DNA from 4 places in the Pectobacterium wasabiae CFBP 3304 genome. Region 1 is predicted to be linked to each of the others. Evidence: predicted binding sites of a transcription regulator. Region 1 holds the regulator's gene; each other region holds the start of a gene.
The links. Region 1 encodes Fur, which represses iron uptake genes when iron is present. Its sites were predicted from a motif close to ATAATAATGAGAACNACTATCAA; they were not measured.

Region 1 (3,418 bases):
CGTGACTTTCATTTCTGACAAAAAGAAGTCTGCTTTTAATTACAACTGAAACGAACCATGAAATAAAAATACCATTCATAAAAAATGAAACATCATTGCAAATAAATAACCTTGGTAGTGTTAGGGCTATGCGTGTCTGATCTCGAAAGGTAATATGACCATACTATTACCATGGGTAATTTAGCACCAGAAGATCAGCGCTTCGTTCCTTTTATCGCCCCCCGCATTTTGCATGCTCTTGATTTACGCCTCCGTACCGATACGAGTTTCTCCTAATGTGAGTGTCTGTTATTATTAACAGATAAGTGGGTGAAATATTACACCATACCATTAAGAATCAAGAGGTTATTCAATTCATGGCACTCATCGGAATATTCTTTGGCAGTGATACGGGCAACACGGAAAACATCGCCAAAACGATCCAACAGCAGTTAGGCACCAACGTTGCTGATGTTCATGACATCGCCAAAAGTAGCAAAGAAGACCTAGAAGGTTTCGATATTCTGCTGTTAGGTATTCCAACCTGGTATTACGGTGAAGCTCAGTGCGATTGGGATGACTTCTTCCCTTCGTTGGAAGAGGTTGATTTCACCGGAAAATTGGTTGCTCTGTTTGGCTGCGGCGATCAGGAAGACTATGCGGAATACTTCTGTGATGCCATGGGGACTATTCGCGACATCATTGAACCTCGCGGAGCGACGATTGTCGGTCACTGGCCAACAGAAGGTTATTACTTTGAAGCGTCTAAAGGACTTGCCGACGATAATCACTTCATTGGTTTGGCTATCGATGAAGACCGTCAGCCTGAATTGACCAGCGAGCGCGTGACGACGTGGGTGAAACAGATCGGCGATGAACTGAATCTGAAAGAGCTGGTTGGCTAAGCCATTTTGGCTCTGATAATTCCTATCAGAGCCAAAATAGTATCGATAGGTAAAACCTTTCACAATAATTGACACATTTTTTTAACTTCTATCAGTAAACCTGTACAATAATCCCATCGGTTTTATACGCGCTTTACCTTTTCCTCATTCATCAACAACGGATTGCGTTGTATATCAATAGTGTGAGTGGGGACAATATTGTTAACATTCCCTTGTTTTCATTTTGTATGCGCGGTTCTATAATTGAGACGCGTTTGCATTTTTTGAGCCGACCGATGTCATAGGCTAGGCAGCCTCCATTGATAAGTAAGCTACAGGACTAAACCCGCATGACTGACAACAATACCGCATTGAAGAAGGCCGGCTTGAAAGTCACTCTTCCAAGACTGAAAATACTGGAAGTGTTACAGGATCCTGTCTGTCATCACGTCAGTGCGGAAGATTTATATAAGAGACTGATTGATATGGGCGAAGAGATTGGTCTTGCTACCGTCTATCGCGTACTCAACCAGTTTGATGATGCTGGTATCGTAACCCGTCATAACTTCGAAGGTGGCAAATCCGTCTTTGAATTGACGCAGCAGCATCATCACGACCACTTAATTTGCCTCGACTGTGGCAAAGTCATTGAATTCCGCGATGAATCTATCGAAGCACGTCAGCGTGAGATCGCAGAAAGACACGGCATTAAACTGACCAACCACAGTTTGTATCTCTATGGGCATTGCAGTGAAGGGGATTGTCGAGAAGACGAAACCCTGCATGAGTCCACACGATAAATCGACCGCATAAAAAAATAAAACCGCCGAGGCGGTTTTATTTTTATCTTCTACTTCGTGACTTTAGCCAACCCAAGTATCGCGCAGCCCGACCGTTCGGTTAAACACCAGATGTTCTGTACTGGAGTAAACACGATCGGCACAGAAGTAACCTTCGCGCTCAAACTGATACGCCTTCTCTACTTCCGCTTGTGCCAAACTCGCTTCGACAAAACCTTGCGTAACTTTCAGTGAGTCTGGGTTAATCGTCGACAGGAAATCATCCGCCGCGCCAGGATTTGCCACACTGAATAAACGATCGTACAAACGGAATTCTGCTGGCACGCCATGCGCCGTAGAGACCCAGTGGATAACCCCCTTCACTTTACGGCCGTCAGCCGGATCTTTGCTCAGCGTTTCCGCATCATAGCTGCAATAGATCGTAGTGATAGTGCCCTGCTCGTCTTTTTCAATGCGATCGGCTTTGATCACATAGGCATTACGCAGACGAACTTCTTTACCCAACACCAGACGTTTGTACTGCTTGTTGGCTTCTTCACGGAAATCAGCGCGATCGATGTAAACTTCACGGCTGAATGCCACCTGACGTGAGCCCATTTCCGGCTTATTAGGATGGTTTGGCATCGCAACAAACTCTTCGTGCCCAGCGGGCAGATTCTCGATCACGACCTTGACCGGATCTAGCACTGCCATCGCACGCGGAGCATTTTCATTCAGATCGTCACGGATGCAGGATTCAAGCGCGGCCATTTCCACGTTATTGTCCTGCTTCGTTACGCCGATGCGCACACAGAATTCACGGACGGAAGCCGCACTATAGCCACGACGACGCAGGCCTGAGATGGTCGGCATACGCGGGTCATCCCAGCCTTCAACCACATTTTCCACGACCAGTTGATTCAGCTTACGCTTGGACATAATCGCGTATTCAAGATTGAGGCGGGAGAATTCGTACTGACGTGGGTGGCAAGGAATCGTGATGTTATCCAGAACCCAGTCGTACAGACGGCGGTTATCTTGGAATTCCAACGTACACAGAGAATGCGTGATCCCTTCCAGCGCATCAGAAATGCAGTGGGTGAAGTCATACATTGGGTAGATGCACCACTTGTTGCCGGTCTGGTGATGATCGGCAAACTTAATACGATACAGCACCGGATCACGCATCACGATAAAGGATGATGCCATATCGATTTTTGCACGTAGACAAGCAGTACCTTCTGCAAACCCGCCGTTACGCATTTTTTCAAATAGCGCCAGGTTTTCCTGCACGGTACGATCGCGATAAGGGCTGTTTTTGCCCGGAGCCGTCAACGAACCACGGTATTCACGAATCTGATCGGCCGTCAGCTCATCAACGTAAGCCAGCCCTTTACCGATCAGCTCAACCGCATAAGCGTGCAGTTGATCGAAATAATCAGAAGAATAACGAACGTTACCGCTCCATGAAAAACCCAGCCACTCGACGTCACGTTTGATCGACTCAACGTATTCGATATCTTCTTTTACCGGATTGGTGTCGTCAAAACGCAGGTTGCACTGCCCTTGATAGTCACGCGCGATCCCAAAATTCAGACAAATAGATTTGGCATGCCCAATATGCAGATAACCGTTCGGCTCTGGCGGGAAACGCGTCTGAATATGGTCATGCTTACCGGATGCCAGATCTTCATCAATAATCTGACGGATAAAGTTAGTCGGGCGGGCTTCAGCCTCACTCATTCTTCATTCCTCAATGCTAAAACGACGTATAAC
Region 2 (3,418 bases), 2.5 Mb from region 1:
CATGCAGGCCGTTCGCGTGTCTGGGCCAATAACCTGACGCCATCCTGCAGGAACGTCGGCAAACGCAGGCCAGAGGCTGTATTGACGTTGCGCATTCATTAGTACGTAAAATGTCAGACTGTCATTATCAAAAGGATTTTGCTGTTCCTGGCTCATCGTCCTCACCTTGTTCCGTTTGTGTATGTTTATTTACTGCGTTGGCATCACTCAGTAACCAGCGAAACCCATCAATCAATCCGCCGCGCCAGCACAGGGTGTCGTGGCCCCCCGCATACTCGCGGTAATGGATCTGGTGTCCGGCATGGCACAACGCCTGATTCATCTGCCGATTGACGAATGCCATATCCGCTTCACGCGTTCCCACTTCCTGAAAAATAACCAAAGGAGAAACCGCCGAACGAGGCTGACGCGCCTGTGTGATCAACCAGCCCTCGTCTTGTTCTAAGTTTTCCGAAAAGTGGGTCACCCATTCCACATTCGGCCACCAAAACGAACCGGACTGCGTTAGTACCCGACCAAACCGTTGCGGCCAAAATATGCCAGCGAATAACGCCGACAGCCCGCCGTAACTCTGCCCAGAAACAACCGTGCGATCGGGTTCGTCGCTGAAGGAGGCATACTGTTTAGCTAACGGTAATAGCTCTTCTTGTACCGCCAGCCAGAAGGCTTTATTGCACGTCAATTCCTGTTCGCGGTATGACATATCAATGACATCAATAAACAGCCAGACAGCCGGAGGCAGCGATGCACGACGCGTTTCCTCGTCCAGCGCCTGAAACAGCGGCATCTCTTCTACCCATTTTTGCCCGTCCAGAATGATCGACAGAGGACGCTGCGACGGCGTTCCCCCTTCTCCTGTGGTATAGAGCCAAATGCGGCGAATATTGCCGAGTAAGGTGCTTTGCCAGGAAAACACGTGCAGCCGGGATGGATCCGCCTCCCCCGCCTGACCTACATCCAGCGCGCACCAGGCCGCTTGCGGCGGTGCGTCTGGCATATGCGCCGCCGAGAGCGACTCTCCCCAGTGCGTAATAAAGGGCTTAACCGGATTTAACGGATCGGCGATAGCATGCGGAAACAGCGAACACCACCATTCACGCTGCTCACACTCATCGGCGAAAACGGGCGGCAACTGCTCCCTACGGATTGGCAACAGGCTATAGCTGCCGCGCCAGTCGCTTTCGATATCCGTTGACCAATGCCAGACATCCGTTCCAGCCAAACGCTGTAGGCTTTGCGGCATAGTGCTGTGATGATCTGTCACACCGTTGATATCGATATAAACGCGCTGAATTGTAGAGTGTTGTTCGGTCCCTTCAGGATCGCGCCAGAAAAAAGTGATCTGCACCCGTTTCTCACCGCACGGCTCTACAACGGGGGTTCCTATACGGGCTAAATCATGCCACCACCCCGCCTCTCCAACGAAGGGAGAAGCCAGCAGCGCAGCAGCACTGTGAATTATGTGTTTTTCCTGCATCAAGACCTCTCGCATCACCATACGTGCATTTTTTACAACCCTGTCACAACCTTGCAACCAATTAATTAATTTAATTATTTAGCGCTATTTTCACCCAAAAACAAGCAACGCAAATCATATTGAGAATTATTTCTATTTGCAATAACATAAAAAATGAATAACGCTTTGCGTCACAGTTGGCAGGCGTTTTTTTGGCAGGTCATACGGGATTTTTCCATACACAAAATTGCTCACCAAATGAGCAATAAAAAACAATTAATTGTTATTAGTGTATTTTTTTATTTTTTAACATGTTCTCTATCAAAAAAATCGTACATTTTTTGGGTAATGAACACACCACCGATCTCTTGCTGTGGAGAGATTGTCGACGAAATCACACATCTAACCAAAGCACATAACGTTAAAAATATTTTTTTCTACGCATAAAGAGCTTTCTTCTAAGGGATGAATCATGAGTCGAACACACATAAAATCATTATCAAAGTTAACCAAAAGACCACAAACAATGTCATTGATGCCATCAGCATGTCGCCTGACATTGGCCTCACTGTTATTCACCTCACCGCTCGTCTATGCTGCCGGCAATGTTGAGGAAGATACGATCGTCGTCAACGCTACGGCTGGAGAGAGTGTTACCTCGCCGCTAAAGGGCATCGTGGCGAAACAAAGTGCCGCAGGAACCAAAACCAGCGCGGCACTGATCAAAACACCACAAACCATCTCGGTCGTCACACGCGATCAAATGGATGCGCAAGCGGCGCAAACGGTATCCGATGCACTGAACTACTCAAGCGGGGCCTTTACCAACTACCGTGGTTCGTCCAACCGCAACGACGAAGTAGTCGCACGTGGCTTTCGCTTTGCGCCGAAATTCCTGGACGGACTCAGCGGACAAAATGGCAGACTCGATCCGTGGTTGTTGGAGCGAGTGGAGTTGGTGCACGGGCCAGCATCGGTGCTGTACGGTCAGGTTAATCCAGGAGGATTAGTCAGCATGACCAGCAAGCGGCCTACGGCGCAGGACATCCGCAAAGTAAAATTCAGCACAGGTAACCAGCACTTCGGTGAAGCTGCCTTTGATTTCGGCGGCGCACTCAGTGACGATCAATCGCTGCTGTACCGGCTCAACGGGATCGCCAGTACCAAAAACGAGTTTGTCAAAGATTCCAAACAAAAACGCATCGCGGTGGCCCCCGCGCTCACCTGGCTACCCAACCCTGATACCAGTTTTACCTTGCTGACCAGCTACCAAAACAATCCGGAAAATGGGTTCCGTAACTTCCTGCCCGCTTATGGCACCGTCTTTGCCACCAGCGCCGGCTACATCCCTCACGATCTCAACGTGAGCAACCCAAATTATCACCAGTCAAAAAATGAACAAATTGCCATTGGCTACATTTTCGATCACTCATTCAATGATGTTTTCTCTTTCCAGCAGAACTTCAGATATTCTCAGATGAAAGAAAAATACAAATATCTGGTCTACACCATCGGCGGCAGTGCTACAGATACCACCCTGTTGCGTCGTCAGCAGCGTGAAGAGACTAATGCGGATGAACTGGGAATCGATAACCAGCTCAAAGCGGATTTCGCTACCGGTGATGTTGAACACAAAACCATTATTGGACTCGATTACAAATGGCAAAACACGGACTACAACTACTGGCGACGCGGAGGGGAGAAGGGAGACGCGTACAGCTTTGACTGGGCAAAACCTAACTACGGTAGCTCTTACCTCGTGCCTGACAGCGCACTGCCCTTAACGATTAGCACCAAAAAGAAACTCGATCAGGTAGGGGTTTACATTCAGGATCAGTTGGAATGGAATAACTGGAATCTGCTGCTGTCCGGTCGCCATGACTGGAGCGAAGTCAGGACGGTGGACCGTCTCAGCAATAATGATCTTGATAAGCAGAACGACAGTAAATTCACTGGCCGCGC
Region 3 (3,418 bases), 980 kb from region 1:
CAGATAACCAGAGATCTGCCCGTCAATCGTATGATTATTCTGGGTAATGTCGGCTATGCCTTTATTCAACTGAGAGTTGTCCATTAAATCGATGTTTTCGTAGTAATAACGTAGCCGCGTATCAACATTGTCCCAGCTACCGTTATGCGTTAGTCCCAGACCGAGGCGATCAATTTTTTGTGTATTATGAGCCGTGGTTCCTGAGTTATTCCAGTCAACGAAGCGGTCATCTTTGGTATACGTTGCATCAAAATCCAAACTCTGCTGTGAATCGATCAACCACGTCAGGTTACCCAGCACGCTATAGTTATCACGTTTTTCCAGCGCATCTGAGTTGCGATTCTTAGATTGTTCGGTACGCCAGGCGTCACGTTTACCGCCGTCGACAATCAAACTGCCCTGCAACGTATTTTCTATTAATGGTCCACTGACGTAGCCATTCAAACGATTATGGTCGCCACCGGAACCTTCGGTTGGTGCCTGAAAGTTATAGCCGAGTTCACCGGCAACTTTCTCACCCGGCTGGCGCAGTATTACGTTTACCACACCGCCCAGCGCATCGGCACCGTACAGCGAAGACATCGGGCCACGAATCACTTCGATACGTTCAATCGCCGACATAGGAATGGAACTCAGATCGAAATCATTCCCCATATCGGTTGCGAGTGATTCTTGGGAGTTGATTCGACGACCGTTCACCAGCAGCAGCGTGTAATCAGCCCGCATACCGCGGATCTTAATTTCGTTACGACCATAGGTAGATGACGGATTGATGTTAATGCCCGGCAGCTTTTTTACCGCGTCGGAAACGTTATTCACCGACATCTTTTCTAGCTCGGTGCGGGTGATAACAGAGACGCTGGCGGGGGCGCTCAGCGTGGTGTGCTTCGTCTGTGTTGCGGTCACAACGATTTTTTCATCTGCCGCGCTTTCTGCCTGTGCGAGTGCAGGCAGTGCCAGTAACCCGGTCACTAGCAGGGCGTGGTACACCTTGCTGTGTGGGAAATGATGATGTGAAAAACGACTTTCTGGTTTTAGCTGCATGTCAAAGATCCCTGTCAAAGAGTAGAAAAAAACATCCCCGTAAGTAACGCACGGTGTTGCGTGTATTGCCGACCCACTCGTTGCGTGAGCCGATCGGTTTATTGCCTTGTATGCCCGTCATACTTCAAGTTGCATGTGCGTTGGTTGCACTACTCGGCGCCACTGGCGCGCTGCTATTTTTCGGCCGCGTTTAGCCAACTGTGGAATCAAGCGCATGGGCAACAGCATCGCCGCCAGAATAAGCAGCCGCAAAAGGTGGGTTTGGCTAGTGGTAAACATGCAGGCAACTGTCAGGCCAAAGCACGACATCAGTAAGGCGAGCAGGGCATGTTTACGGTTAAATTTGTCCAGATAAGGTGCTGCGAGGAAACTGACGATGGCTGAGGCAAACGTTGATCCGCCGATATTCTTGGCATCCACGGACAGTACACTGATGAAACCGAGGTCTAACAACATCACCAGGCTACCGAGGGAAAGCATGTTGATGAGTAACGCCAGATGCACAATGGAACGAGTGTGCTGGCGATACATGCTTTCATCCATGACAGGCTCACATTTAGACACAGTTAGTAAAATATTGGCGCAGTTTAACGCAGCTTAATTTCATTGACAATGAATGATAATTGTTTCCATTATCATTTGTGATGTAGGTTTTATAATCAATACATTCCTATTGTTAATCATTAACAGTTATGAAAGATGAACAATAAAATTGATTAACATCAATATAACCCCTACTTAGATAGAGGCGATAACCTGTCTATGGAAGGATTGACCAAACGTGTGACTTCATTGTAACTTAACTGCGCTTAATATAAATGGTAATGATTTTAATAATCATTGGTATTTAACTTGCGAGCTCAGGAGTTGCCTTATGGATACACTGATTACAGAAACTGAAACATTTAGCGGGCTAACCTATTCGGAACAGACTGCTTTTTTATATGCATCGGAACACCGAAGCCTTTCTACTTCCGGCTTATTTGAACGTATTTCGTCCCCTGTTTGTGTTCCTGACTCGCATGATGACAGGCTTAGCCCTGCAATCGCGCAGGCGTTTCAGCGGGCGCGTCAGGCAGGGCAGTCGCTGCCTATTGTGGTGGGGGCGATCCCCTTTGATACCACGCAGCCGTCTTGTCTCTATATCCCTGATAATTATACCGTTACGACGAAGTCTGAACTCGTCAGCCGTGCCCGGAAGCACAGGACAGCATCACCCACTGCATTAACGCTAAACAGCGTTCCAGACGAACGGCAGTTCAAGTCCATTGTTGCACAGGCCGTTGAGCGCTTCCGTCGTGGAGAACTGAGCAAAGCGGTGCTGTCACGTATTCTGGACATTGAGCTGGCGGGGCCCGTTAAGGCGCAGACGATCCTCAGTAACCTGATGGTACAGAATTCGGGTGGATATCACTTCTCGCTGCCGCTGCCAGATGGGTCCGTATTACTGGGTGCCAGCCCAGAGTTGCTGTTGCGTAAGCAGGGAAATGTGATTGTCTCTAATCCACTGGCGGGTTCGGCTCGACGGATGAACGATGAACATCTGGACTATCTGAACAGCCAACATTTGTTGAAATCGGGTAAAGACAAGCACGAGCATAAGCTGGTGGTGGACGACATCCGTCAGCGCTTGATGCCGCTGTGCACGTCGTTAACCATTCCATCGGCCCCCTCGCTGATGAGTACCGCTTCCATGTGGCACTTGTCCACGGCGATCCGCGGTGAACTGGCGAACCCGGATATGACAGCACTTCAGGTCGCTTGTCAGCTACATCCGACCCCTGCATTGTGTGGTTTCCCCACGCAGGAAGCGCGTCAGTTGATCGCCGAACTGGAACCGCACGATCGTGGCGTATTCAGCGGCATTGTCGGCTGGTGTGATGCCAACGGCGATGGCGAATGGGCGGTAGCCATTCGTTGCGGCACCATCAAACACAATAAAGTCCGCCTGTTTGCGGGGGCGGGTATTGTTGAGGCATCCGTCCCTGAGGATGAATGGGCCGAAACTGCCGCCAAATTAAACACGATGCTGAATGCGTTTGGGCTTAACTCAGGTGTGGATGGATTATGAGCATTGAATTTACGCCTTGGCCAGAGGAACTGGCACAGCGTTATCGTGACAAGGGGTACTGGGTCGGCTTGCCGCTAACGGATGCCTGGGAGCGCCATCTGACGACACAGCCGGATGCGGTTGCCGTCGTTTGTGGCGAACGTCAGTGGAGCTATCGAGAGCTGGATCGACAGTCTTCCGCGCTGGCATCGCGCCTGACGGAAAGCGGGCTACGCTGCGGTGACACTGCGCTGGTACAACTGCCAAACGTCGGCGAATTTTATCTGACCTTTTTTGCGTTGCTGAAAATGGGCGTCGCGCCGG
Region 4 (3,418 bases), 760 kb from region 1:
ACCGGTAATAGGTGCCAGATAGCTGCCACTGCTATCGCGACGACTTTGTGGCTGGAAGATCGAGGTATAGCTGGTATAAGCCGATACCGTATCGTTAATGTCATAAATCAAGCCGCCATAAGGTGTGATATTGCTTTTCTTCATATCGGCGCTGCTACCATTGGTTTGCCACTGCGTATAGCGCGCCCCAAGGATAAGATGCAACGGATCGGCCAACGAGAACCGTGCCACACTGTAGGCTGCTTTCTGCCGTACAGTATCATCCGACGTCAGCGACTTTTCCCCCCAGGTGGGCTCTTGAACACTACCGTTCCAATGGTAAAGGCTGCCAATATTCGGAAACGCCAGAGGAGAACCGTAATAGCTATTGTGCTGACGGCTGTAGCTGACACCTGTCACCAGTTCGTGCTGGCGACCCAGCAGTTCAAAAGGCCCATTGGCATAGCTATCAACAGACAACTGTTTACGTTCGCCCGTGTAGTTAGTGCCATAGCCGATCGTGCCAATCCCCGTCGTTTGGTCGGGAAAACCGGTGACATACAGCAGCTTGCCATTCATATTCGATTCGGCATGGGTGCCGTTAACGCGGAACGTCCAGCCGTTGTCAAAATCCTGTCTAAGATTCGCAAAGACTTTTTTCGATTCGGTCTCAAAGTAGGTCCATTCCGCAGCGGGGTTCATGCTGCGATTGAAGTGCGTGCGCGCACCGTTGCTAAACCACGGTGTCACGCCACCCCAGGTTGCCCCATCGGTGTGGATCGTCTGATAGCTGTAACCAAGCGATAACGTCGTGTTGTCGGTGATATCCGCATCCACCACGCCGTAAAGGAACTTTTTGTCTCTTTGGTAACGATCTAACCAGCTATTCTGATCCTGATAGCCGGCCACAACGCGACCGCGCACGCTGCCACTTTCATTCAATGGCGCAGAGAGATCCGCTACGTAGCGCTGTTTGTCCCACGAACCGTAACTGGCACTGACATTACCAGAAAATTCACGGCTATCAGCATGCTTACGCACCATATTGACCGATGCCGACGGGTTGCCTGCACCAGTCATCAGGCCAGTTGCACCGCGCACCACTTCAATACGATCAAAAATCGCCGTATCGTCATCAGCATCACCAAAGTTCCAGGCTTCACTGACGGAGGTCGGAATATCATCAAAGAGGTAGTTGTTGATGGCAAAACCGCGGGAATAGAAGCTGGAGCGTTCGTCAAAAAGGCTGGCAGAAACGCCCGTCGTGTTACGCAATACTTCGCCCACTGATTGTAGGTTTTGGTCCTGTATGCGCTGCTCGGTCATGATACTGACAGACTGCGGGATATCACGCTGAGTCATCAGCATCTTGGTACCTGCCCGCGTCGTTTTTGCGCTGTAATCGTACTTTCCAACGCTTACATCAGCTTCTCTGGCCACCACGACCATCTCCTGCGATGTGTCCTGTGCGGATGATGCATCTGATACGGCGGCCTGTGCTGCATAAAGCGATGTCGGATGGAACGTCACCGTAATGGCCAATGCCAATAATGAAATGGAAAATGTTATTTTTGTGCCTGATGTTGTAAATGCATCGGCACTATTTTTCCCATCCTGGAGGGACATAGTTTTTCCTTTTTTGGGATAAGTGAAATTAGCGCAATATCACGTTTCATGGGTTCAGTCTGTTTGGAACGAATTTCTGTATCAAACCTCGAAAAGACGAACACGAACGCGAACAATAATGATATTCATTATCATAATGAGATGAGAACATTATCACAAAAAATGGCAACTAGACTTGATGTATGTCTTTTTATGAAGGGGTAGATCGACAGTCAATCTCTTCTGAACATTTAACATTCAAAAAAAGCAAATGATCAACGAGTTAAAAACTGACTTTTGACATGTATTGGCTAAGCGAGCTGAAAGTGAAAAGGCAACCCGAGCATAAAACGGAACGGGTTGCCTTCTGGTTATTTTGGCAAACTTAACGCGGTTTTATCCACGTAAGGCTTCATGATGCTATCGGCCTCTTTTTGTGCAGCGGCAGCAGCGTCATCAACCTTTTTCGCTGGATCGTTTAACAGCGCCGCCAGTTGATTCTCCATCGCTTTGCGTACCGCGACCGTTTCATAGGTTGCATACCACGGATGAGCATATTGCAGTTGTGACAGCGCAATCGCGGCTCGCGGATCTTTCGCCAGATAGTCTTTCATTTCCGGCAGATCGTAGGCTGCCATACGCGGAGCGAAGTAGCCGGTAAAACGACTCCAGCTTCCGCTGACCTCTGGGCTGATCAGATAGTTCATAAACTGCCAGGCCGCTTTCTTCTGCTCTTCGGAGATCCCCTTGAAGCTCACCAGACTCGCCCCGCCGATAGTCACACCACGACGCTCTTTTTCCGGCATCATCGCTACACCGAGCGAGAAATCTTTGGTGTTTTCACGCATAAAGCCCAGCGCACCGGTGCTCAGCATCGCCATACCCAATTTGCCAGAGAAAAACGCAGCGCTGATTTGCTTGGAATTCAATACGCCGGCTGGCATGGCTTTGTCGCGATACACCAGATCGCGCCAGAACTGGAGCGCACCTTTGGTTGATGCCGTGTTGTAATAGACTTCGCCTGGATAATCGGCATTGTAATACGCTCCGCCGTTGGCACGCGTCAGCGCAGACAGCATCCAACCGCCGTAGTCATCGTTCGTGGATGGAATCATGATGCCCCACTGCCCTTTCGCCGGATCGGTCAGTTTCTTGGCGACCGCAGCCACTTCATCCCAATTTTTTGGCGGTTCATTAAAACCTGCCTTCTTCAGCATGTCTTCGTTGTAATAGAGGATCGGCGTCGAGTTGTGGAACGGGATCGCGTAAGTCACCCCCATCACCTGCGCGTTCTGATGCAGCGCAGGCCAGAAGTTTTTGGTCAGGAAAGGCGTGGCCTTTTCGTTGCCGTATTTGAACAGTTCGTCCATCGGCAGGATTTCATCTTTGATGACCAGATCGGCGGTGAAGTTTGCAGACATAATTACCAGCGCGGGCGGATCGCCCGCTTTAGCGGCGGCTTCCGCTTTCACTTTCGTCGTGTCATAACCGCCGGTGAAGATCCCACGCACTTCAACCTGATCCTGCGATTGGTTGTACTCCTTGATGATGCGTGTCATTTCCATCGTCAACTTGCCATCAACCGGCGCGGGGAACATAAAATCGATATTCTCTTTTGCTAACGCCGAGCCGGACATCAGCAAGGCTATCGCCAGCGCCATCATACGAGGCTTACGCATTTCTTTTCTCCTGGGATAAATTACGGGCGGTTTGCCCGGAAAACCAATGACAATCCTGCGGTGAAAAATGAAGTACCACGGACGTACCGATGTTCGGCACACCATCGCGATTTGGCCGACGATAGCGAATATTACCCAACGGCGTATCCACATGA

Region 2: a site for Fur is predicted at 1,591-1,613, ahead of fes (enterochelin esterase). Genes of this name have one in related genera too.
Region 3: a site for Fur is predicted at 1,661-1,683, ahead of A7983_RS10740 (isochorismate synthase). Genes of this name have one in related genera too.
Region 4: a site for Fur is predicted at 1,718-1,740, ahead of fhuE (ferric-rhodotorulic acid/ferric-coprogen receptor FhuE). Genes of this name have one in related genera too.

The regions. Positions count from the first base shown of each region.
Region 1 covers NZ_CP015750.1:3,345,459-3,348,876, reverse strand. Annotated here, with positions in the region: gene fldA (flavodoxin FldA) at 357-884, shown strand; gene fur (ferric iron uptake transcriptional regulator) at 1,214-1,663, shown strand; gene glnS (glutamine--tRNA ligase) at 1,727-3,385, opposite strand.
Region 2 covers NZ_CP015750.1:829,615-833,032, forward strand. Annotated here, with positions in the region: gene A7983_RS03715 (MbtH family protein) at 1-156, opposite strand, end outside; gene fes (enterochelin esterase) at 128-1,477, opposite strand; gene A7983_RS03725 (TonB-dependent siderophore receptor) at 1,929-3,418, shown strand, end outside.
Region 3 covers NZ_CP015750.1:2,365,992-2,369,409, forward strand. Annotated here, with positions in the region: gene A7983_RS10730 (TonB-dependent receptor domain-containing protein) at 1-1,044, opposite strand, end outside; gene A7983_RS10735 (hypothetical protein) at 1,162-1,587, opposite strand; gene A7983_RS10740 (isochorismate synthase) at 1,919-3,115, shown strand; gene A7983_RS10745 ((2,3-dihydroxybenzoyl)adenylate synthase) at 3,112-3,418, shown strand, end outside.
Region 4 covers NZ_CP015750.1:2,583,151-2,586,568, reverse strand. Annotated here, with positions in the region: gene fhuE (ferric-rhodotorulic acid/ferric-coprogen receptor FhuE) at 1-1,605, opposite strand, end outside; gene A7983_RS11745 (ABC transporter substrate-binding protein) at 1,956-3,263, opposite strand; gene A7983_RS11740 (ABC transporter ATP-binding protein) at 3,256-3,418, opposite strand, start outside.